3 regions of the Butyrivibrio fibrisolvens genome follow, and region 1 is predicted to be linked to each of the others. Evidence: riboswitches for the same ligand, from Rfam matches in the RefSeq annotation. Region 1 holds a riboswitch; each other region holds the start of a gene.
The links. A riboswitch is a leader RNA that binds a small molecule or an ion and turns the genes downstream of it on or off. The one in region 1 is predicted to bind thiamine pyrophosphate.
Positions count from the first base shown of each region.

Region 1 (7,978 bases):
TTGGCAAGGTATGATGCAATCGCGCTTGAAAGGGTGCACCCTGTTCCATGAGTATTGGGATTATCAATCCTTGGCGATGTATACCAGAAGTATGAATTATCAGTCTTATACAATACATCAGCAGATGACTCATCACCGCTCATATGACCGCCTTTTACAAGGACGCAGCAGCCAAATGTTTCACCCATTATCCTTGCTGCTGCTAGCATATCTTCTTCGTTAGATATGCTGGATAGTCCTGATAGTATCATTGCTTCAGGGATATTCGGGGTGATAAGATCAGCCTTTGGAAGTAAGAGCTTGCATAGACTATCGATGGCTTTTTCATCGATAAGTCTTGCTCCGCTTGTAGCGACCATGACAGGGTCTACTACGATATTCCGGGCATTATATTCAGAAAGTTTACCAGAGATAACCTTGATAAGCTCGCAGTTAAATGTCATTCCGACCTTGACAGCTTCCGGGTATATATCTGTAAATACCATATCGAGCTGATCAGAGAGGATATCAGGTGTGACCTGCATGATGCTCTTAACACCTGTTGTATTCTGGGCAGTTATCGCTGTTATAGCGCTCATACCGAATACGCCGCAGGCCAGCATTGCCTTAAGATCAGCCTGGATTCCCGCGCCGCCCGATGAATCGCTTCCTGCAATTGTAAGTGCTGTGTGTTTTATCATATTTAACCTCATGTTTTTAACTCTATGTTTTATATCCAGAGTGATTTTTTATGTAAAAGAAATGGAAGAGATATTATGCCTTGGACCTGATAGAATCTGCATCATCAAGTAGAGCTGTAAGTGTATTGATGGCATGGGTCTTGTAAAGGAATGTGATAAGGAGCGCTGCTATAACAGTTCCTCCTACAGTACTTACAAGGAATGGAACGACATAGGTAAATAGAGCAGCTTCTTTTCCCATAACAAGGCTTGCAACAGGGAATGCAATGATGCCTCCAAGTATACCTGTTCCTACAACTTCAGCTATATAAGTAGGAATAAACTTTCTGGATATCTTGTATACAAGACCGCAGCAAAGGGCACCTACCATACTTCCGGGGAATGCAAGAAGTGTTCCTGTTCCAAGAAGGTTCCTGATAAGAGATGTACAAAACGCTACCAGTACCCCGTACCATGGTCCAAGGAACACAGCGCTCAGTACGTTTACCATATGCTGTATGGGGAAGCACTTGGATGCTCCTATGGGAAAAGAAAATGTAGACAGTGATACTGCAAGAGCTACAAACATTGCAGCAACAACAAGTTTTTTAACTTCAGCTTTTTTCATGATAAAAAATCCTCCTTTGCCTTCCGGCTTAAAATATTAGCCTGTTTCTCTATATCTAAAGCACTGAAAATGCCTGATATTATAGCTACTCCCGCTATCCCGCTTCCTGTAAGAAGATCCATATTGGACTCATTGATACCGCCTATGGCTACAATCGGAATCGAAATGTTAGAGGTGATCTCTTTATAGGTTTCAAGACTTGTAAGCGGTTTGGCATCCTTCTTGGTTGAAGAGCCAAAGGCAGCTCCCACTCCCAGATAGTCCGCACCACATGTTTGAGCTATCTTTGCTTCCTCAAGGTTATGGGCTGTTGCACCTATTATGTAATCTTTTCCAAGGATGCTCCTTGCCTTGCTTACAGAAGTGTCGCCCTGTCCGACATGAACTCCTGCAGCCTTTACTTTAAGGGCAACGTCAACATTGTCATTGATGATAAGAGGGATATTGTATTTATCACATACTGATTTTATAGATTCTGCTCTTTTAATATACTCATCATCTGATATATTCTTTTCACGAAGCTGGATTATTGTGGCGCCTCCAAGGATTGCCTTTTCTACGGCTTCTTCCAAAGATTTGCAATATAATGATTCTTTTGAAGCTTTATTACTATTACAAGAGTTATCTTCTAAGGAGGATTCACTGCAAGAATCGTTGTCATTTAAAATCCAGCTTCTATCTGTAATGGCATATAGATTAAGATCACTTTTATCGAATCGGTATCTCCAGGGTTTATCAAGAAGGCTGAGTTCATCAATGAGAGTATTACGATAATTCATCGTGCCTATATTCCTGCTTCCATATACTCTGCGTTCAGCTTTCCTTGCACAGCTTTCATAATCCCTAATGCAGCTTTCTACGCTGTCTATATCAGTTATGTTTCCTTTTCTTCCTGCAGCAAGGTAAGTACCAACAAGGGCAGACATCATACAGCCTGCACCTGTAAACTGCTTTTGGAAAATAGATCCGCCCGGATATTCTTTATAGAAATCGTCTCTTGCAGATACTACAGTTACTGTTTCTCCGGAGATTACAATGATAGCGTCAAGCTTTTTGGATAAAGAGATAACTGCATCCTTACTAAATCCAAGGCCGGCATCTTCAACGCCGCGTGAGATTACTTTATCAGATTGGAGTTTAAAGGGCATTATATTATCAGGTTGTTCTAATCTTCCATCTGTTTGATCAAGTCTTTCATCACAGCTTTTATCAACGATCAAATCACATAGATTCATAATCTCAGTGGCATTACCCCTTATGCAGGTAACATTGATATCATTAAGAAGACGTAAGATATTTTCTTTTCTAAAAGTGGATGCTCCAACTCCAACAGGATCCAGAACAACAGGTATGTTTTTAGTATTGGCGCTTAACCCCGCAAGGCGAAAAGCTTCGTATCTGTCTATAGATGGAGTTCCTGTATTAAGTACAAGAGCATCAGAAGATGAAGTGATTTCGGACACTTCAAGAAGGCTATCCGCGCCTATTGCAGCAGCACCTAATGCAAGTACTGCATTAACGGATATCTCAGCAGTTATATTATTAGTGATAATGTGAATCTGAGGATTGTGTTTTCGTATAAGACTTTTCATATTCATATCGTGGCTGGCTGAATATGTGCTAGATTCCTCATACCTGAGGATAGAAGGAAAGCTTTGTACTATAGATGCTCGCTGTTTTAGCTTACATACAACATTTAGTACTGCTTCATCCATAGAGATACTCTTTATTCAATAAAGAAATCTTATCGAATAAAAAAGCGCCATCTAATTGGATGGCGCTAAGTATTGCTATAGTTACAAGTAGCATGCTACTTGTCGACGATTCCTACGTTGGCATTATCCAAATCAGGTACAGGGTCGTGTTCTTCACACCTCTCAGCCGGTAACCAGCTCCCCTTGTCATGTATTATATTTTATACATAATTTTTTAACGTGCTACTGTAGTGTAGCACTAGTTATGGATTTTAGCAAGGAGCGAATAAGTATATGCACTGCTTATATCTTTCAGCTTTTTTCTTCCTATTAAGTATTATTCCTGTTTGTCCTGCAATACATCATCTTCCAAAAACAAAAATCTCCAATTATAAGCGTTTTTTCTTTTTCCCTGTGTCTTTTTTCGGATTTCCGAACTTTCATAAAGTTTAAGCTGATTAGTTGTATATTCTATATATGCCAAACGAAAGGGGGAAAACTTAATGAAAGTGAAAACAAATTCTTCTGTTATAAGATCATTTGAAGCTCTCAAGAACATCATTTGTGGTTTTGGTTGCTAAATGGAAAGTTGCAAGTTCAATAGCTAATATTACGGTTATTGAACTTGCTATTTCTTGATGGAGGTATACTATGAATTTAAAAAAGTGTTTATATAAGAATAATAGAATCACATACAGCATATATGTATTATTAGTAGTGATAGATAGTCTATTATCACTCGTAATAGCTGCACTTTTAAAGAATATTATTGATGTAGCATCATCTAGTAGTTTATCATCTTTTAAATTAGTTGTATTTAGATGCTCATTGCTTATAGCATTTATAGGTCTTATATCTATTTCTTTGTATTATTTTGAGGCTTTGGTTGTTAAAAGATCTTTAACAACTTACAAAGATACTCTTTATAAAGAACTAATAAAAAAAGCTCCCAGAACTTTTTATAACGAAAAAACCAGCACATATCTATCCGGAATGACTAACGATGTTGCTGTAATCGAGAACAATTACATAAAAGGGACTGCTTCATTAGTTGCTAATATAGTACTCTTCTTCGGAGCGTTGGGGCTCATGTTATATTACAGTCCATTATTATCAATCGTTACTATTGTATTTCTTGCTATTCCTTTATTACTATCGTCTATCTTAGGAAACAGATTATCAGAACAAGAAAAAGCCGTGTCTTTAGAAAACTCAAACTTCATGGCTTTTATTCAGGATCTGTTAAATGGATTTAGTGTCATTAAAAGCTTTCAGGCAGAACACGAAGTTACAGGTTTATTTTGCGATAGGGATCGTAAATTAGAGAGAATTAAATTTAATAAGAATTGTGAGATTGGTAGAATTCAGACGGTTCTTTCATTAGGAGGTACTCTTCCACAATTGGGGGTTCTTATATTTGGTGCATATTTTATCTTACGTGGAAACAATTTAACTGTAGGTATTCTTGTTAGTTTTACAAGTTTACTTGGTAATTTTATGAAACCTATAATGAGTGTTCCACAGCTTTTGTCTACACGTAAAGCAGCCTCTTCACTAATTGATAAAATGGAAAAAGAACTTCAAAATAATTTACTTGCTTCTGGAGAAGTATTAAAGGAGTTCCCTGATGCCATTAGCCTAAATAATGTATCTTTTGGATATGAAGACAATACCATTTTGAATAATATCAATCTTAAACTCAATAATGGCGAATCATACGCTATAGTTGGTGAATCAGGAAGTGGAAAAACCACTTTGGTTAGTTTGATTGCCGGGATGATGGATAATTATAGTGGTGAAATACTATATGACGACACAGACCTAAAGAATTATAATTTAGATTCTATTTCTGAACAAGTTTCCATCATTCAACAAAATGTATTTATCTTTGATGGAACCATCCTTGATAATATCACTCTTTTTAAAAAATTCGATAAGGATTTAATAGATTGGGCAATAGACCAGTCCGGATTAAGATCAATTGTAAATGAAAAAGGAATTAATTATCATTGTGGAGCTTGCGGGTGTAACCTTTCAGGTGGAGAGCGTCAGCGTATATCAATTGCCCGGAGTATATTAAAGCAAAGTAAGCTCTTTGTTGCTGATGAAGCCACTGCAGCACTTGACAATCAAACATCTCATGATGTAATGACCGCAATTCTTAATATAAAGGATTCAACAAAACTAATTATAACGCATAAATTGGATGAGAAGTTGCTAACTAAGTTTGATCATATCCTTGTCATTAAGAATGGTTCCATATTTGAGCAAGGAACCTTTGATGAACTGATGAGTAAGAAAGAATATTTCTATTCTCTTTATAACGTATCGTAGATAGGTAATGTTGGTAATTGGGGTATTGGCGAAAGAAATGGCAATTAGAAATCTGATTGCCATTTTTCTGCTATTTCGGAGGATAAAATAACTTCAACCGCTGATAATATTGCTTCCTTTTTAGATATAGCCAAGTCATCATTAGTAAAAAGACAGTTCCAGATACTTCTTAGATACTTTAATCTTGCTGTTTGATATGCAAAATAAAATGGCATAGCGCTTTTCTCTAATAATTCTATAAGCTTGTTAGAATCATTCTTATCTTTACGTTTTAATAAAATAGTTATCATTTCTAATATGGTATCGACTCCGACTCTATCATAACCATTACGAAGGGGAGAATGTAGCTGTTTATGTATTTCTTTGGCCAATAGATAAATGCTTTCATTATTCAATTTATTAACTATTAAACCTAATTGAGCAATATCAAACATAGTCCATACTTCAATTGAAAAAAAGTAATCTCTAAGCGATTCGACAAGATTTTCCGAAGCCGTCCAGCCAAAGACATCTTCTCCTAAGACTTCACAACTGGTTGCTAACATCCAATATTGATAATTGCCTGATTTATGATACTTTTCCCATATTGAGGCGATGCACTCACGAAACTGTTCTTCATCTTTTGTGGCTAATGCCTTCTGAATCTTATGATCAAGAGCAATTATTTTTATATTATTCTCTTGCATATCAAGAATTTCGTCATAATTCAAACACATTTCAGAAGCCAACGATAATAAAACATCGGTAGATAATGAAGATTTACCATTCTCAAAGGCTGATATACTTGCTTTTGAACCCGCTATTTCGCTTAGCTGCTGTATAGTTAATTTTCTTTGTTTGCGTATTTTTTTAAATTTCTCACCTATATCCATAAATAATCTCATGTCGCGAGTAAGACGAGTGACTGATAGTCCGATATTGGTGGAGCTCGCGACACCAATTCGTGTTTGAAAATAAAGCATTTTCAAACTTACTCCCTATATTGGTCGGGATAAAGAAATGACGGCTCTATAGACTTATTCAGCTCAAATAATAAGTCAATACAGCCGCCCTTTGTCTCATTATATTAATTCTTATCTTTCAGGAAACTTCTCCGGTTCCGGATATGTTACGCCGAAAGTATCAACTGTAACACTCTTCATCTTCTGCTCATTAACAGGTCTGTCGTTCCAGTCTGTCTGAGTCTCAGCGATGGTGTTAACAACGTCCATACCCTCAGTAACCTTACCGAATGCTGCATACTCACCGTCAAGATGGGGAGCATCTTTGTGCATGATGAAGAACTGAGAACCTGCAGAATCAGGGATCATAGTACGTGCCATAGACAGTACTCCTGGTGTGTGCTTAAGGTCGTTCTTAAATCCGTTATGTGAGAACTCACCCTTAATTGAGTATCCAGGGCCGCCCATACCTGTTCCTTCAGGATCTCCGCCCTGAAGCATGAAACCTTTGATTACTCTGTGGAATATAACTCCGTTGTAGAATCCCTTATTTATAAGAGAGATGAAGTTATTAACTGTGTTAGGAGCAATCTCCGGATAAAGCTCTGCTTTAATAACATCTCCGCTCTCCATTGTGATTGTAACTATAGGATTTTGATTAGACATTTTATAATTCCTTCCTCTTTATATTATTATTTTCATATCACGGAACTTTAATTGCAACAGCACGCGGTATATTGCTAATCTCTACTTTCGTATGCTCACCGCCGTATTCACCGTCTCTTGTCCATGCAACGGGAATATCTGATTCGAAAGTGATATGGCTTAATTTAAAGCTTATAAGATCATTACTACTAAACTTGCTGTTACCAAGAAGTGCTCCTACAAGATTAGGCAGCTCTATAAGACTCTGAGGTCTTCTTACAAGTGTAACCTCGTACTCGCCATCATCAAGCCTTACGTTCTTGCCGGTTATATTCTGAATGCCGCCAACCTGTATAGAATTAGTAACCATACCATAGATGAACTCATCTTCTATCACAGTACCATTACCGTAGGTTATCTTCATATGATAAGACCTTATATCCTGAAGTTCTTTGACACTTTGAAGGATATAAGCGGCATGCCCCAGAGCATTTTTTAGTGTCTGGTCCGTAGAATACGATATATCTGTAAATATGCCAAAAGCAGCACAATAAACGAAATTCTTATCGTTCATCGTACCGACATCGCACATAAACTCACTACTTTTCACTACTATCTCAGCAGCCTTTGTCATAGACGAAGGGATACCAAGACTCTTTGCAAAATCATTGGTAGAACCGGCCGGGACATAACCTATCGGCACTTTGACATTAGAATTCATCATGCCGGAAACCACTTCATCCAAAGTACCGTCTCCGCCGCAGCACACAACTATATCATAGCCATCATCACGTTCACGGACACGTCTTTCGCCATCTCCCTGACTCTGAGTAGGATATGCAGTAACTTCATATCCTGCTTTGGTAAAAATATCTATCAGATCAAGGAGATGTCCTCTTATAGTAGCCTTCCCGGCATGAGGATTATAGACAAATAACATTTTTTGAGCATTCATATATTAATAGTCTGCCCTTTTATAATATTTTTCAGGCCAGTGAAGTAGCACCCTCAAGATAGTTGGCCATATCTGCTACAGCAGCAGCTTCGTCACTGCCTTCAGCGATAACGTCTATCATT
Region 1 is NZ_CP065800.1:899,940-907,917, reverse strand. It holds gene thiD (bifunctional hydroxymethylpyrimidine kinase/phosphomethylpyrimidine kinase) at 1-680, opposite strand, end outside; gene thiW (energy coupling factor transporter S component ThiW) at 754-1,287, opposite strand; gene thiE (thiamine phosphate synthase) at 1,284-2,885, opposite strand; TPP riboswitch at 3,094-3,196, opposite strand; gene I7804_RS03665 (ABC transporter ATP-binding protein) at 3,633-5,315, shown strand; gene I7804_RS03660 (helix-turn-helix domain-containing protein) at 5,360-6,199, opposite strand; gene I7804_RS03655 (peptidylprolyl isomerase) at 6,389-6,922, opposite strand; gene I7804_RS03650 (diacylglycerol/lipid kinase family protein) at 6,960-7,856, opposite strand; gene I7804_RS03645 (HPr family phosphocarrier protein) at 7,888-7,978, opposite strand, start outside.

Region 2 (7,978 bases), 1.9 Mb from region 1:
TGCCATGCTTGAATTGCTGTTTTTAACACAATAGACCTATCATTCATTTGCTAATGGGGCAAGGAGGACTTGAGATGGCAAAAAGTCAAAGTGCCAGCCTTGATAGAAAAAAGCTGTTGGGCGATCCTATAATGGTTATGACCATTATTCTACTTATAGTATTTCTTACTGTGTTCATTCTATATCCGCTTGCAATCCTTCTGGTTGACAGCTTTATCTCTGAAGAAGGATTTACCCTTGAGATATTTAAAAGAATAATGGCTCTTGCGAATTTCAGAAGAGCTATAACCAATACATTAAAGGTGGGATTTCTGGTTGGAATAGCATCAGCTCTTATCGGACTTTTGTTTGCCTATGTCGAAGTATATGTCAAACTTCGTACAAGATTCATGGAAGTTTTGTTCAGGCTTGTATCGCTTCTTCCAGTAGTATCACCGCCTTTTGTCTTATCACTTTCTATGATCATGCTCTTTGGCAAAGCGGGTATTATCACAAGATTTCTTTTGAAAATATATGACAACAGCGTCTATGGCTTCTGGGGGATTGTTATAGTTCAGACTCTGACTTTTTTCCCGGTGTGTTATATGATGCTCAAGGGTCTTTTGAAAAATATAGATCCGTCTCTTGAAGAAGCTGCAAGAGATATGGGCGCTTCAAGATTTAAGGTATTCATGACTGTAACACTGCCTCTGGTACTTCCGGGGCTTGGAAATGCCTTTCTTGTTACTTTCATAGAGTCTATAGCTGACTTTGCAAATCCTATGATCATCGGAGGCTCTTATGATACTCTTGCAACAACTATCTATCTGCAGATAACCGGGGCTTATGACAAAGAGGGCGCCGCAGCTATGGCGGTAGTACTACTTACTATAACGCTTCTCATGTTTGTGGTTCAGAAATATTATCTTGAAGCTAAGAGCACAGCTACGCTTTCTGGTAAGGCATCAAGGCAGAGGATGCTCATAACAGAAAGGAGCGTGACTGTGCCGCTTTCTATCTTGTGCAGCGCTCTTGCTATTTTTGTAATCCTTATGTATATATGTGTTCCTTTTGGGGCTATGTTCCGTACTTGGGGATATGATTTTCATCTGACTTTTAAGTGGTTTGGACAGGTATTTAGTAAGTATAAAGGCTTTAAAGCTTTTAAGGACAGCTTCATCTTATCTCTTATATCGGCGCCGATCACAGCTCTTTTGTCCATGATAATATCTTATCTTGTTGTTAAGAGGAAATTTATAGCCAAGGGCTTTATAGAAGCTGTATCCATGCTTGCTATGGCAGTACCCGGCACTGTTCTTGGTATAGGTTACATAAGAGGCTTTTCAGGAGGACTTTTCGGAAGTGGTATACTGCAGGGACTGTATGGGACAGGCGCTATACTTGTGATCGTTTTTATAGTTCGAAGCCTTCCGACAGGCACCAGAAGCGGAATATCAGCCCTTCGCCAGATAGACAAAAGTATAGAAGAGTCTGCTTATGATATGGGTGCAGACAGCTTCAAAGTTTTTATGACTGTGACACTTCCTCTTATTAAGGACAGCTTCCTGAGCGGATTCGTTACATCTTTTGTAAGGAGTATAACAGCAATTAGTGCGATCATCCTTCTGGTTACGCCTTCGTATCTGCTTATCACAGTTCAGATCAATGAATTCGCAGAAAAGGGTTCCTATGGAATCGCCTGTGCATTTGCTTCAATCCTGATATTCATCACATACAGTTCTGTTCTTATCATGAACCTTGTGATTAAGCGATTCGGTACCAGCAGAAATGTAAACCTTGAATAACTCCAAAATAGTCCCTCGGGACGTAAACAAGGGACCAAAATTTTGCAAGAATGATTCCTGGGAACGGAGACAAGGGATCACTAATTCACTTAACTGGAAAATCAACGACTCAAGGGGGAAATAACATGGCAAAAGAAAAGAAAGGTGTTCGTTTAGAACATATATCAAAAATATACAAAGATCCAAAGACCGGTAAGAACTTCTATGCTGTCAAAGATGCGGATCTTACGATCGAGCCCGGAAGCTTCGTAACACTCCTTGGTCCATCCGGATGTGGTAAGACTACGACTCTTCGTATGATCGCAGGTTTTGAAAGTCCTGATGAGGGTGAGATATATCTTGGAGATGAGCCTATCAATGCACTTACTCCCAATAAGAGAGATACTGCGATGGTATTCCAAAGCTATGCGCTTCTTCCTCACTACAATATCTTTGATAATGTAGCTTATGGACTTAAGCTTCGCAAACTCGATAAAGCTGTAATCAAAGAGAAAGTAACTGATATTCTAAAACTTGTAGGTCTTGAAGGTATGGAGAACAGGATGACCAACCAGCTATCCGGAGGTCAGCAGCAAAGAGTCGCTCTTGCAAGAGCTCTTGTAATAGAACCTGGAGTATTGCTATTCGATGAGCCCTTATCAAATCTTGATGCCAAGCTCAGAGTATCCATGAGAACAGAGATCAGAAGGATACAGCAAAAATCCGGGATCACAGCCATATATGTAACACATGACCAGTCAGAAGCCATGGCCATCTCAGATAAGGTCATCATCATGAATAGCGGAATCGTAGAGCAGGTATCAACGCCAAAGGAGGCATATTATTATCCAAACAGCAGATTTGTTGCTGACTTTATTGGTGAAGCCAATTTCCTGAATGGCACTGTAAAAAGTAAGGACGTGGTAGTTATAGACGGGGCAGAAGTTGCATGTGCTACATCTGATATAGCGCCCGGCTCAAACTGCGATGTCGTTCTAAGACCTGAAGGCGCAGTACTTGGAGATAATGGCGTTATCAAAGGTATTGTCAGGTATTCCTGCTTCATGGGAGCTTATCAGGATTATCATGTTGAGATAGGCGGATCTCTTATCAAGATTCAGGAGTACAACCCTCGCAACAAGAAGATATACAATGTCGGAGACGAAGTGTTCCTTAATTTTGAGGAAAATACGCTGTATGCACTGCAATAAGACTTAAGCTCAGATATAAAACTAAAAATTATTAAATCTATGAAGAAGTGGCTTTCGACATAATCCGTAAGCCGCTTCTTTATATTTATAACTCAAATTTTTCGCCTGCCTTGGAGGAATTTTTCGGACATGGCACCGGCCAAGTGAGAAGTTTGACTACATAACAAAAATGCTTTTCGTCGGGCCAAAATGACGTTCTGTCCAAAATCGGTTTACAATAGGTGCTTTACGTATATACTTTGTAAGTGACAGGGCAAAAGTCATGTAAATATGACGATCAAGTGCCCTTCATGATCCTATAGAGCTGATAGGTATTAGTTCTTTTTCCTGGAAAAATATAAACAGATGATCAAAATAAATTCGCAATTACAAGGGGGATAATCATGTCAGTAAAAATATGGCCACTTGAGTTTAATAAAGAAGATTATATAGAACTTTTCAAAGAAGCAGTAAACGATGATGTAGCACTTAATGTTGTAACCGGTATAAAAAGAAACAATATCGTGAAAGAAACTGTAAAAGCTGTAAAAGAGATTGCTGCAACTTACAAACTGGATTATTCAGACATAGCAATCCTATATCCCAATAAAGATAATAAAGGTCTTAGATATTACATCCAGCACTGGGTCAAAATGATGCTTGATGAAAATAATATCCCATATGCCATCACACAGGAAAAAGAAGATGGTATGGGCGTTACAATCAGTAATAATAAGGGCGTTGTAGTAGCACCTATAGATGCAATCGCCGGTCTTGAGTTCAAGGCTGTGATACTTACAGGACTCTATCCTTGTTCTTATGCTTTTGATGGCAATGAACACAGGATCAAGTTAAAAGACTGGGAGTCAGCCTGTGAGCTTCGTGAAGAAGAAAGAGCCGTTGTTGAGGATCAGATTGCAAAGATCTATAAAGCATATTGCAGAGCCAATGAAGTTCTGTATGTACTAAGCGATGCAGAAACAGGTACTATCATAGACGATATCGTTGTTAGCAGCGAAGAGAAGCAGATAGATCAATATGTTGACTCGATATTTGATGATATCCTTAAGTATGTTGCTATATAATGCCTGCTCATATTACTATAGCTTATCCACATTATTTTTACATTTTTACTTGTATTATTTATATTCTAGTAGTATAGTTATTCTGACAATTGAACAGACGGGAGCTTTTGTAAAAGGCTGAGAGGAAGGTAAGACCTTCGACCGAGAACCTGATTTGGATAATGCCAACGTAGGGATGCCCATTTAGTCATGTATTATGGCTTATAACTATGGGAGAGCAATTTATTATAATTAGTATTGCTTATGATTACTCGATAAATAGACCATAAAAGCTACCGATTGATTTCGGTAGCTTTTATTTTTCCATTAAATCGGATCAATTAACGATGATCATCCATATGTCTAAGTCTTTTTGAGCAAAGATCGTTGCACTATTCCCAATCACTTTTATACAAAAACAGGAGGAGAGATTATGGTTACTGTAAATGGTGAAAACTGCCAGCTGGACGGCCTTGATGTACTAACTATGTTAAGTCAAAAAGGTTATGCACTTACACGAGTAGTTACTGAGTTAAATGGGCAGATAGTCCCTAAGGCCGCTTATGAAAAGACAATTTTAAAAAGTGGTGATGTTGTAGAAGTTGTCAGCTTTGTTGGTGGTGGCTGAGTCGTAGTTTTTACATGGAATGAGGTTAATATGATCGTTAATAATGAATCACAAATAGCATTTGGTTATGAGCTAAGAAAAGCTCAGGAAGAAAAAGAGAGTAAAGAAGTTGTTGATGCGCTTGCAGGGTCTACAGTTGCTATATGCGGCCTCGGAGGACTCGGCTCTAACATAGCGATGATGCTGTCAAGAGCAGGTGTTGGAAGGCTTATACTAACAGATTTTGATACAGTTAATATTACAAATCTTCACAGACAGTTCTATAAGACAAGTCAGCTTGACATGAAGAAGGCATGGGCGCTTTCTGATAATCTTGCTGAGATAGCTCCTCTTACAAGAGTTGAACTTCATGATGAGAAGATAAGTCCGGACAGGATCAAAGATCTGCTTACTGACGCTGACGTGATATGTGAAGCCTTTGATAATGCTGAGCAGAAAGCCATGCTTGTAGGTACAGTTCTGGAAGTGTTCCCTGATACTGATCTTGTGGCTGCATCAGGCATGGCAGGTACAGGAGATGCCAATGATATCATAACAAGACAGATATCAGAGCACTTCTATCTGTGTGGAGATTTCCATACAGATGTAGGTGAAGCCGACTCGCTTCTTCCATCAAGAGTTATGGTCTGCGCAGCTCATCAGGCTCACAAGATAATACAACTTCTGATACATAAAAAAGCTGCTGCCAATAACTAATGCACAAATCTATATAAAAAACTGACAAAAACAGGAGAAGGCTATGAATACTAATAATGCTATAAATAATAATGACCCTTTTGTCCTTGGCGGAGTAACATTTAATTCACGATTCATACTAGGTTCCGGCAAGTATTCCATGAAGCTGATCCAGGCAGCTGTAAGGGATGCAGGCGCCCAGATCGTAACACTTGCGGTAAGGAGAGCCAACACCAAAGAACATGAGAATATCCTTGACTATATCCCTGAGAATGTAACACTGCTTCCAAATACAAGCGGAGCAAGGAATGCAGATGAAGCTATTCGCATAGCAAGAATAGCCAGAGAGCTTGGATGCGGCAATTTCGTCAAAATAGAGATCATGAAGGATACAAAATATCTGCTTCCGGACAATTATGAAACAATCAAGGCTACTGAGACACTTGCTAAAGAGGGCTTTGTAGTTCTGCCTTACATGTATCCGGATCTAAACGTTGCAAGAGATCTGGTAAGCGCCGGAGCAGCTGCTGTTATGCCTCTTGCCGCTCCGATTGGCTCTAATAAGGGACTTGTGACCAAAGAGTTCATCAAGATCCTTGTAGATGAGATAGATCTTCCTATAATCGTTGATGCCGGAATAGGTGCGCCGTCCCAGGCCTGTGAAGCTATGGAACTTGGCTGCGCTGCAGTTATGGCCAATACAGCGCTTGCTACTTCAAGAGACCTTCCAAGAATGGCAAGTGCTTTCAAACTGGGTATAGAAGCCGGTCGTATGGCATATCTTGCAGGCCTTGGAAGAGTACTTGAAAGAGGCGCCAGTGCTTCTGATCCTCTGACAGGTTTCCTTAACCAGGAAGAAAGAGGCGCATGATGAACAACTTCTTTATAGACAACAAAACTCTTAGTAAAGAGGCTCTTGAGAAAAAACACAGGCTTGAAACAGATCCCTCTGTGCGTACTAACCATATGGAGTATATGGATGGTATGGAGAAAATTACTTCTGATATACAAGACTTAGTACTAAAGGCCTTTAATTCTTATGACTATAACAAGTATACTGCAAGGGATGTAAGAAATGCTCTTGACCATGATACCTGCACTATTGAAGATTTCAAAGCGCTATTGTCACCTGCTGCAGAGCCATTCCTTGAAGAGATGGCTATAAAGGCAAGGAATGAAACAGGCAAACATTTTGGCAATACTGTATATATTTTCACGCCATTATATATCGCCAATTATTGCGAGAACTACTGTGTATATTGCGGCTTCAACTGTTACAACCATATACACAGAATGTGCCTTAACACTGAGCAGATCGAGCATGAGATGAAGGTTATAGCACAAAGCGGCATGGAAGAAATCCTGCTCCTTACCGGCGAAAGCCGCAGTGTCAGCGATGTTCACTATATTGGAGAAGCCTGCAAGCTTGCCAGAAAGTATTTTAAGAATGTAGGGCTTGAAGTATATCCATTAAATACAGATGAGTACAAATATCTGCATGAGTGCGGAGCTGACTATGTGACGGTATTCCAGGAGACTTACGATACAGATGTATATGAATCGCTTCATCTCATGGGACATAAGAGAGTCTGGCCTTATAGATTCAATGCTCAGGAGAGAGCTTTAAGAGGCGGCATGAGAGGTGTTGCCTTCTCAGCACTACTGGGGCTTTCTGACTTTCGTAAGGATGCTCTTGCAACTGCGCTGCATCTGTACTACCTACAGCGAAAGTATCCATATGCAGAGATGTCTCTGTCATGTCCAAGACTTCGTCCCATCATCAATAATGATAAGATAAATCCCATGGACGTTCATGAAAAGCAGCTATGCCAGATAATCTGTGCATACAGGATATTCCTTCCTTATGTAGGTATCACAGTTTCATCAAGAGAGAGCAGTACCTTTAGAAATGGTATAGTCAAGATCGCTGCAACCAAGGTGTCTGCAGGCGTATCTACAGGAATTGGCGATCACGAAAGTAAGTATACGGGAAAAGAATCTGGAGATGCCAAGGGAGATGAGCAGTTCGAGATAAATGACTCAAGAAGCCTTGATCATATGTATACGGATATCTCAGACGAAGGATTGCAGCCTGTATTAAATGACTATCTGTATGTATGAAAACTCACATGAAAAACGAACAATTGACGCAGCCTTTGATATGCATAACAAACAGAAAGCTCTGCCAGGAACCTTTTCTTAACAGGATAGAGAATGTAGCAAGGTCAAAGCCAAAGGCCATAATACTTAGGGAAAAAGATCTAAGTGAATCTGAATATGAAAAGCTTGCTATCATGGTAGAACCTATCTGCAATATGTATGGAGTTCCGCTTATCTATCACAATCATCCTGAGCTTGCCATAGCCAATAACAAAGGTCTTCATATGCCTTTAAGCGCTCTTGAAAAGGTCTCTGGAGCTGACAGACAAAAGATAAAGATCCTCGGAGCTTCCTGTCATAGCACGGAAGATGCAGCTAAAGCCATACGACTTGGCTGCACCTATATTATAGCAGGACACATATACGATACTGATTGCAAAAAAGGTATTCCGGGGCGGGGGACTGATTTTCTCAAGAATTTATGTGAACATGTTCATATACCAGTATATGCAATTGGCGGGATAACACCTTCTAAGATGCCTGAGATCATAAGCTGCG
Region 2 is NZ_CP065800.1:2,787,072-2,795,049, forward strand. It holds gene I7804_RS11520 (ABC transporter permease) at 75-1,784, shown strand; gene I7804_RS11525 (ABC transporter ATP-binding protein) at 1,910-2,974, shown strand; gene I7804_RS11530 (hypothetical protein) at 3,358-4,038, shown strand; TPP riboswitch at 4,125-4,231, shown strand; gene thiS (sulfur carrier protein ThiS) at 4,451-4,645, shown strand; gene thiF (thiamine biosynthesis protein ThiF) at 4,676-5,341, shown strand; gene I7804_RS11545 (thiazole synthase) at 5,385-6,191, shown strand; gene thiH (2-iminoacetate synthase ThiH) at 6,188-7,441, shown strand; gene I7804_RS11555 (thiamine phosphate synthase) at 7,450-7,978, shown strand, end outside.
Region 2: linked by a shared signal. The riboswitch ahead of thiS (sulfur carrier protein ThiS) and the one ahead of thiE (thiamine phosphate synthase) in region 1 are both predicted to bind thiamine pyrophosphate.

Region 3 (7,978 bases), 1.1 Mb from region 1:
TAAGCTTCCTTTCCAGAAAGCAATCCTTGATAAGGAACTTCCTTATACTATCGGTGGTGGTATCGGACAGTCACGTATATGTATGTTCTTCCTGCGCAAGGCACATATAGGTGAAGTTCAGAGCTCTCTATGGCCACTTGAGACCGAGAAAGCCTGCGCAGAGAACGGAATTCAGCTCTTATAATGATAGATATCATAAAAGAAGAAAAGAAACCGGTCGTAATACTGGTCGGACTTAATACAGATCGCGATGAAGACGTCTTTGCAAGTTCCATGCAGGAACTCAGAGGTCTATCTGAAGCGGCAGGAATGAAGGTCTGCGCTGTTGTGACTCAGAATGCTGAGTCACCTGTGCAGGCCACTTTTGTTGGAAGCGGCAAGGTTGACGAGATAAAAGCAAGGATCGAATATGACGATGCTGATGCTGTTATCTTCAATCAGACACTGTCACCTATGCAGATACGAAATCTTGAGAAGATCCTCGACAGAGAAATTATCGACAGGACAGCTCTTATCCTTTTAATATTTGCAGATAGAGCAAGAACAAGAGAAGCCAGACTCCAGGTAGAGGTTGCAAGACTTCAGTATCTCCTGCCAAGACTTTCCCATATGAGGAAAGGTCTTACAAGGCAAGGAGGAGCTTCCGGTTCTAAGTCAAGCAAAGGTGCCGGCGAGAAACAACTAGAGCTTGACAAGCGTCGTATCGAACACCGCCTTGCAGAACTTAGAAGAGAACTTGAAGCAGTAAGTAAGGAACGATCTACTCAGCGAAACAGACGACTATCATCTTCTGTTCCCAAGGTAGCACTTGTAGGATATACCAATGCCGGCAAATCAACCATCATGAATCATCTCCTTACAGACTATGCGGATGGTAATACTGATGACAAGAAGGTTCTGGAACAGGATATGCTCTTTGCTACCCTTGATACTACTGTAAGAAAGATATCTCCTGCAGGTCACAGGTCATTTCTTCTATCAGATACAGTAGGATTCATAGACGATCTTCCAACAACACTTGTCAAAGCTTTCAGATCAACTCTTGAAGAGATCAAATATGCTGATATTCTACTGGAAGTTATAGACTTCTCTGATCCTGACTATAACAGGCATATGGAAGTCACTGATAAGACACTGTCTGAGATTGGCGCCGGGGATATACCTAAAATATATGTCTTCAACAAATCAGATATAGCTGATGAACAGGGATCTACAATGGTTCAGCTTCCATATGTTCGTGATCACAGAATATATATGGCTGCAAAAAAGGATATCGGAACAGAAGAACTACTGTCCCTTATAGACAAAGTCCTTCTGGAAGGGAGTCAGGAATGCGAACTTATAATTCCATATTCTCAAGGAGCAGTTGTTGCTGCTATCCTCGATGGAAGTGAAGTCCTTACTACTGAATATCTTCCGGAAGGAACCAAAATAAGAGCTAAGCTCAAAAAACAGGATATAAACAAATACGCTGAATATATCAGCAGCACTTCTTAAGTGCACCACATGCCGCCAGCAGGTAATTCTTAAGATCTTCTACAGTATCAAAAGTCTTGTCTGCTCCGGCATTTTTTAATTCAAGATATGTTCCGTAGCCATAGGTTACGCCAAGAGCCATAAGGTCATGATTGACTGCTCCAACCATGTCATAGCATCTGTCACCAACCATTGCTGTCTCATCAGCATTGGCCATAAGCTTTCTAAGAGCCTCTTCTACTACTTCGTTCTTGTCAGTACGGCGACCGTCAAGCTCACTTCCTACGATAACATCAAAATATGATGTAAGCTTAAAGTGATTGAGCACCTTATAGACCATAACTTCAGGCTTACTGGATGCGATAGCTATCTTAAGACCTGCCTCGTGACAAGCTTTGAGCATTTCTTCAACACCTTCATAAGGTTTATTTTCAAATACCCCGATAGGATTATAATATTCTCGAAACTTGGCTACGGCATTAAGCATATGCTGCTCGTCCATACCATATCGCTCCATAAATGTTACATTGAGCGGAGGTCCTACGAAGAACCCAAGTTTAGAAAGATCGGGTTCATCTATTCCCTGGTCTTTAAGCGCATACTGCGCAGCCTTGGTAATGCCAAGACCGGAATCTGTTAATGTGCCATCAAGATCAAATAGTACGTACTTCAGCATGTTTTCGTCTCCCTTTGGATATATGGATTATCATACGTGCGCATTATTAAATGTACGATATAATGACACATTCACGCAATAGCCATTATATTCAAAATGCATAAATAGTTACGGAACTTTTTGTGCATTATTTCGTTTCTTATCAATATGACGTTTGAGGGAAGGTTATGTTCAAAGGATATCTTGAATAAATCCTCTTACTGTGTTAGATTTAATAAGGTTAAGAATTGAATACCTGCTAGGGGAGCTTTGCTGAGAAGAGCCTTTTGTTATACTGATAACATGGCTTGACCCTTATTACTTGAACCGGGTAATACCGGCGTAAGGAAGCATTTCATTATCAACTTTCTGTAAGTGTGACGCACTAATTCTAACGGATCGTTTCCTTGGGCATATTCAAAAAACTAATATTTTATTACATTTTTTCAGCTAATGCTGCAAGGAGGGATATTCAATGTCATTATTCTTCAATGCTGTCACAAGTGATGGCGAAACCACTTATTCATTCACTACCGCAGGCTACGCAGCCCTTATTATCGTGCTGATCGCTGCAGTTGTAGCCGCATGTTTTTTTAAGAACACCAAAGACCAGCACAAATTCAGCACACGCCAGCTTGTAGTATCAGGCATGTGCATAGCACTTGCATTTGTACTTTCTAATGTCAAGATTTTCAAAATGCCACAGGGTGGATCTATAACCCTTCTATCCATGTTTTTTGTATGCTTTGTTGGATATCTGTATGGTCTTAGAAGCGGACTTATGGCAGGACTTGCATACGGTCTTCTGCAGATGATCGTAGACCCTTATATCATAAGCTTCCCTCAGATGCTGTTCGACTATATATTCTCATTCACAGCGCTGGGACTTTCAGGTCTTACAAGCACCAGAAAATACGGATTGTATTCCGGATATTTAATAGGTATAGTAGGCCGTATGGTATTTGCAGTTCTGTCAGGTGTTATCTTCTTCGGAATGTATGCTCCTGAAGGTCAGAATGTATGGGTATATTCATTTGGATATAACGGACTGTATATCATCACAGAAGCAGCTATCACTATCGTAGTGCTCCTCATCCCTGCTGTCAGAAAGGGACTTAATCAGATCAGAGTTGCTGCCAACGAAGCTGATTCCAAGAGAATCGCTGTAAATAAGCTGGCTTCATAATATCACATTGCCAAAATCAGAGGCTGCTTCCTTAAATGTATTTTCAATTTAAGGTAGCAGCCTCTTTCTATAGATCTGAATTTTGTCATAAAAAAGCTTCTCACCAGCCATGGCAGCACCAGCAAATCCGAAGGGACGCTTCCTTGGCTGGTGAGAAGTTTTTATACATCAATCATATGACTACGCTTTCGCTAAGTGCAAAGGAGTACAGGTACCGCTCCCTGACCTTCTTATGGGTCATCCTTTCAAGAGCTCTTGTGTAGTAATCTATCTGGACCTTGTACCTTGATAGAAGTTCAGATGCCTCCTTTACACGATCAGTCTTGTAATCTACAAGCACTATCTCATCTCCTTCTACAAACCATGCATCGATAACACCCTGTATCAGCATGATCTCGCCATCAGGAAGATCTTTAGATACTTCTGTTGCCGGGATTCCCATCATGAACTGACGCTCTCTGTATAGGTCTCCCCTGATAGAAGCCTGCCTGAATCTCTTTCCAAGTTCTGTATCAAGGAATGCCACGATATCTTTGGCATAGATGCTCTTTACTGACGGCTCGTCCATTCTTCCTTCTGACTCTTTACGTTTTAGAAAATCAAGAATGTCCGCTGCAGTAATGTCATCTTTGGCCAGTATCTCATCATCCAGAAGTTCCATAACTCTATGGTAAGCTGTTCCTCTTCCTGCTCCCGACAGCTTATCTTCGTCATCGAAACCTTTGATGAATCTTGGGACATATTCTTCTTCATCTGATCTTATGATCCTGGTATCAGGCTCTAGAGCTTCGGTATAAGCAGCTCTTTTTAGTTCAGATACTGTTGTCTTGGTATATAGCGAAGCATATTCCTTGTGACCATATTCAAAAGCAAAGTTATCTGCAAGTGCCTTGCCAAGATCCTGATCTATATCAAGAGGTGTTATGCCGCCTTCAAGTTTCTCCCTACGTATCACACTATCAACCTGGTCTTTGAGCACCATAGAGTTTAGATCACCGGAATACACAAGTTTTATCTTGGCAGGAGGAGTTATGCCTGCTGCCTCAATTGCGGTATTGCAGTTCTCTGAGTCCGTAACAGCTATCTTGTCATATCCTATAAGGCTTACGTCTACGCCAAGAGCATCTGCGACTTCCTTCATCGCAGGATGTCCTATCATAGAGCGAAGGATAAGGGTCAGATAATCTCCGGCTTTATTCCTTGCAGAATAGGGAAGGAGCTGTTCCTGATCTTTAGGTCCTTTACTAAAAGCCAGATACTGCTCATTTTGTATGAACGTATCCATTTTACCTATCTGGCCTGTTATTATAAGCTTCTCCTTGGCTCTTGTAAGTGCTACATACAAAACTCTTAACTCTTCGCCAAGGCTGTCTTTTTTCATCCTGTCAGCTATCATGATACGCCTTGGAGTTACGGACTTGACTCTTAGATCCAGATCTACTGCATTAAGGCCTATACCTACGTCCTCTTCAAGAAGTACAGGCGCATTGGTATCCTGTTTATTAAAGCCTTTGGAAGTACCTGATACGAATACTACAGGGAATTCCAGACCTTTACTCTTATGAATACTCATGATGCGCACTACATCGGCATTTTCATCTATGACATTGGCTTCGCCAAAATCCACCTCATACTTCTCGAGTTCCTCTATATAACGTATGAAGTTAAAAAGGCCCTTGAAGCTGGTATTTTCAAAAGAGGTTGCTCTTGTAAGCAGCATCTCGATATTGGCACGCCTTCTGATACCTCCCGGCATAGCTGTAACATAGTTAAGATACCCGGTAGAATCTATTATAAATTCAAGAAGTTCATGAACAGGCATATATACAGCCCTGCGCCTTAGGTCTCTTAGAGCATCAAGAAATGCATGAACTCTTATCGCCAGTTCTTTAATCTCATCCGGTACTGTATTTTCTGATCCTGTGTCCTGTCTTTTTTCAGTATCATCTTCACATCCGTCATCTTCGCTAAGCCCTGTATCACATATAAGTCCTGAAAACTTCTCTATATACACAAGATGCTCATAGAACTTATCAGGGATCTCTTCTTCCTTTTTTCTAAGGTCGCCGCATACAAAGGCTTTGATACGGGCAAGATCTTCATCAGTGAATCTTCCGATCGCAGAATGCATCACAGATGCAAGAGGTATATCCTGAAGAGGATTGTCAATAATGCGCAGGTAGTTCAGCAGTGTCGCAACTTCTATCGCTGCAAAATATCCTGTTCTTGACTCAATATATGCAGGTATACCTTCTGACTCTAAAATCTTTCTAAAAGTATCATCCCATCCAAGGGTTGCTCTTAATAGGATCACTATATCGCTATAATGAATACTTCTAAAGCCGCCGTTTCCATCAGATACATAGCCGTCTTTGATCAGTTCTTTGATCCTTCCGGCTATTACCATAGCTTCCTTTTGTCTTGGGTTAAGCTTCTGTCCGGGCCTTATAGGTTCATCTTCAAGTCCCCATATATCAGGCCCATCCTCATCTTCCGGTGCGCTATCTTCACCTGACTCGCTATCAGAGCCAGTACTAGCATCATCATCCTGAAGCAGTATTATCTCCGGAGCAAAAAAATCTTCCTCGCTAGGATCATCAGGATACGAAGCACCTGTTATGAGCATAGCATCCTCGTCATAAGAAACCTTGCCAAGGTCAGCCCCCATTATCCTTCTGAATATATAATTGACAAAATCAAGGACCCTACGCCTACTTCTAAAATTCCTGTGAAGATCTATACGCCTAAGAGACGCTGTATCTGACTTATCGTAAGTCCTGAGCTTATCCATAAAGATCTCAGGTCTTGCAAGACGGAACTTGTAGATACTCTGCTTGACATCACCTACCATAAATCTGTCATAGGTATCTTCGGTACTTCCTGCTATAGCTGATAGTATCAGTTCCTGAACAGAGTTACTGTCCTGGTACTCATCTATCAGGATCTCCCTGTAGAACTCAGCATACTGCATTGCCACATCTGTAGGCTTATTCTTCCTGGTCTCGGGATCATGGTCTATAAGGATATTCAGAGCAAAATGCTCCATATCGCCAAAGTCGATGATATTTTGTTCACGCTTTTTGTCATCAAGAGCCTGTTTAAAATCTATCGCAAGTTCAGATAAGCCTTTAAGAGCGCGTGATGCCAGCATACTTGCAGCGATTATCGTCTCTTTGTCCTGAGCAAAATATTTTTCTTTAAAAGCCTTAATGCTTTTTTTGACATCATCTCTTATCTTTTTGACCATATCTCTTTTATCAGGAGATACGCTGTCATCCTTTTTGCGAGGAAGGGTTGCAAAGGACATAGTATTCAGGGCATTTCGAAGTGATTCATAATCCATACGCTGCGCAGCATTCTGTATCATATCCTTCTCAGATTCAAGAAGCTCTTCATACATATACGGGCCATCCGGCTGATTGCAGATAATTATGCCCCTTTGGATACTAGCAGCAAGCTCGTATAGATCTGTCCTTACAGATTCTATGTACTCTGTGACCCAGTCCTTGGTATCGAAAGTCTCTTCATCTATATCATAGTCATGACTCCTGTCTCTAAGCCAGTCAACCGGCCATGGCATACTAATAGAATAGTGATACAGGCGCAGCAGCTGCTGCTCAAGACCTTTATCCCCTGATCCTTCTGAAAAATACTCAGCTGTATACATAAAATCTTCGTCAGCTTCTTCGTATTTGGCTTCAAGCAGGTCCTTCATAACACTCTCTTCGAGGAGTTTGATCTCACCTTCATCTGCAACCCTGTAGGATGGATCTATACCAATATCATTAAAATTATTCCTTATAATATACTGGCAAAAAGAGTCTATCGTAGTGATCTGCGCATTATGAATAAGTGTCTCCTGCTTCTGAAGATGGGCATCGTCAGGACTTTCAAGGAGCCTTTTGGCTATAGCTGCAGTTATCTTATCCTTCATAGAAGCTGCCGCAGCTCTAGTGAATGTAACCACCAGAAGATGATCTATATCAAGAGGTTCTTTGCCATCCTCCCCATTCGTTATTAGTTGTATTATTCTCTCAACAAGAACAGCTGTCTTACCTGATCCTGCCGCAGCAGATACCAGAATATTACAATTCCTTGCGTCTATGACCGACTGCTGTTCACTTGTAAACTTAACTTCTGCCATGTTGTCCCTCATCTTTGATAAGTGTCATAACTTCATCCTCAGATAACTTAGATAGCTCCCTGAGCTGATATCCGGGCGTTGATACATCAAAACCGCATATAGACCTGAAATTGCAATAGGTGCATGCATTCTTATTGCCAAGACTATAAGGATTGACCTCTATATCTCCGTCCAGGATTCTGCGGCCATACTCCCTTATCTTGTGCCTTACATAGGACGATACCGCCATGTATGAATCATTTTCCATTACCTGCGATGATGCATAGAAAGATCCGTCTTTTTTGAGCTTTACATGCAGGATATCTGATTCCGTAGCGCCTTGTGCTATAGACTTATCAAGAAGATCTATGACCTTCTTGTCAGCATTGATAACACCTGATGCTTTGAGCTCTTTGATGATCTTCTGATTGATCCTCTCAGGATCATTGTCTGTATCCTTGGCATCCACCAGAGGATCTGCCACATGATAGTACAATATCGCAGCAGGTACGACTTCCTTGTCAGGGTTATCGTGACG
Region 3 is NZ_CP065800.1:3,938,411-3,946,388, forward strand. It holds gene asnA (aspartate--ammonia ligase) at 1-184, shown strand, start outside; gene hflX (GTPase HflX) at 184-1,497, shown strand; gene I7804_RS16535 (HAD hydrolase-like protein) at 1,481-2,152, opposite strand; TPP riboswitch at 2,383-2,497, shown strand; gene thiT (energy-coupled thiamine transporter ThiT) at 2,607-3,317, shown strand; gene addA (helicase-exonuclease AddAB subunit AddA) at 3,490-7,461, opposite strand; gene I7804_RS16550 (PD-(D/E)XK nuclease family protein) at 7,448-7,978, opposite strand, start outside.
Region 3: linked by a shared signal. The riboswitch ahead of thiT (energy-coupled thiamine transporter ThiT) and the one ahead of thiE (thiamine phosphate synthase) in region 1 are both predicted to bind thiamine pyrophosphate.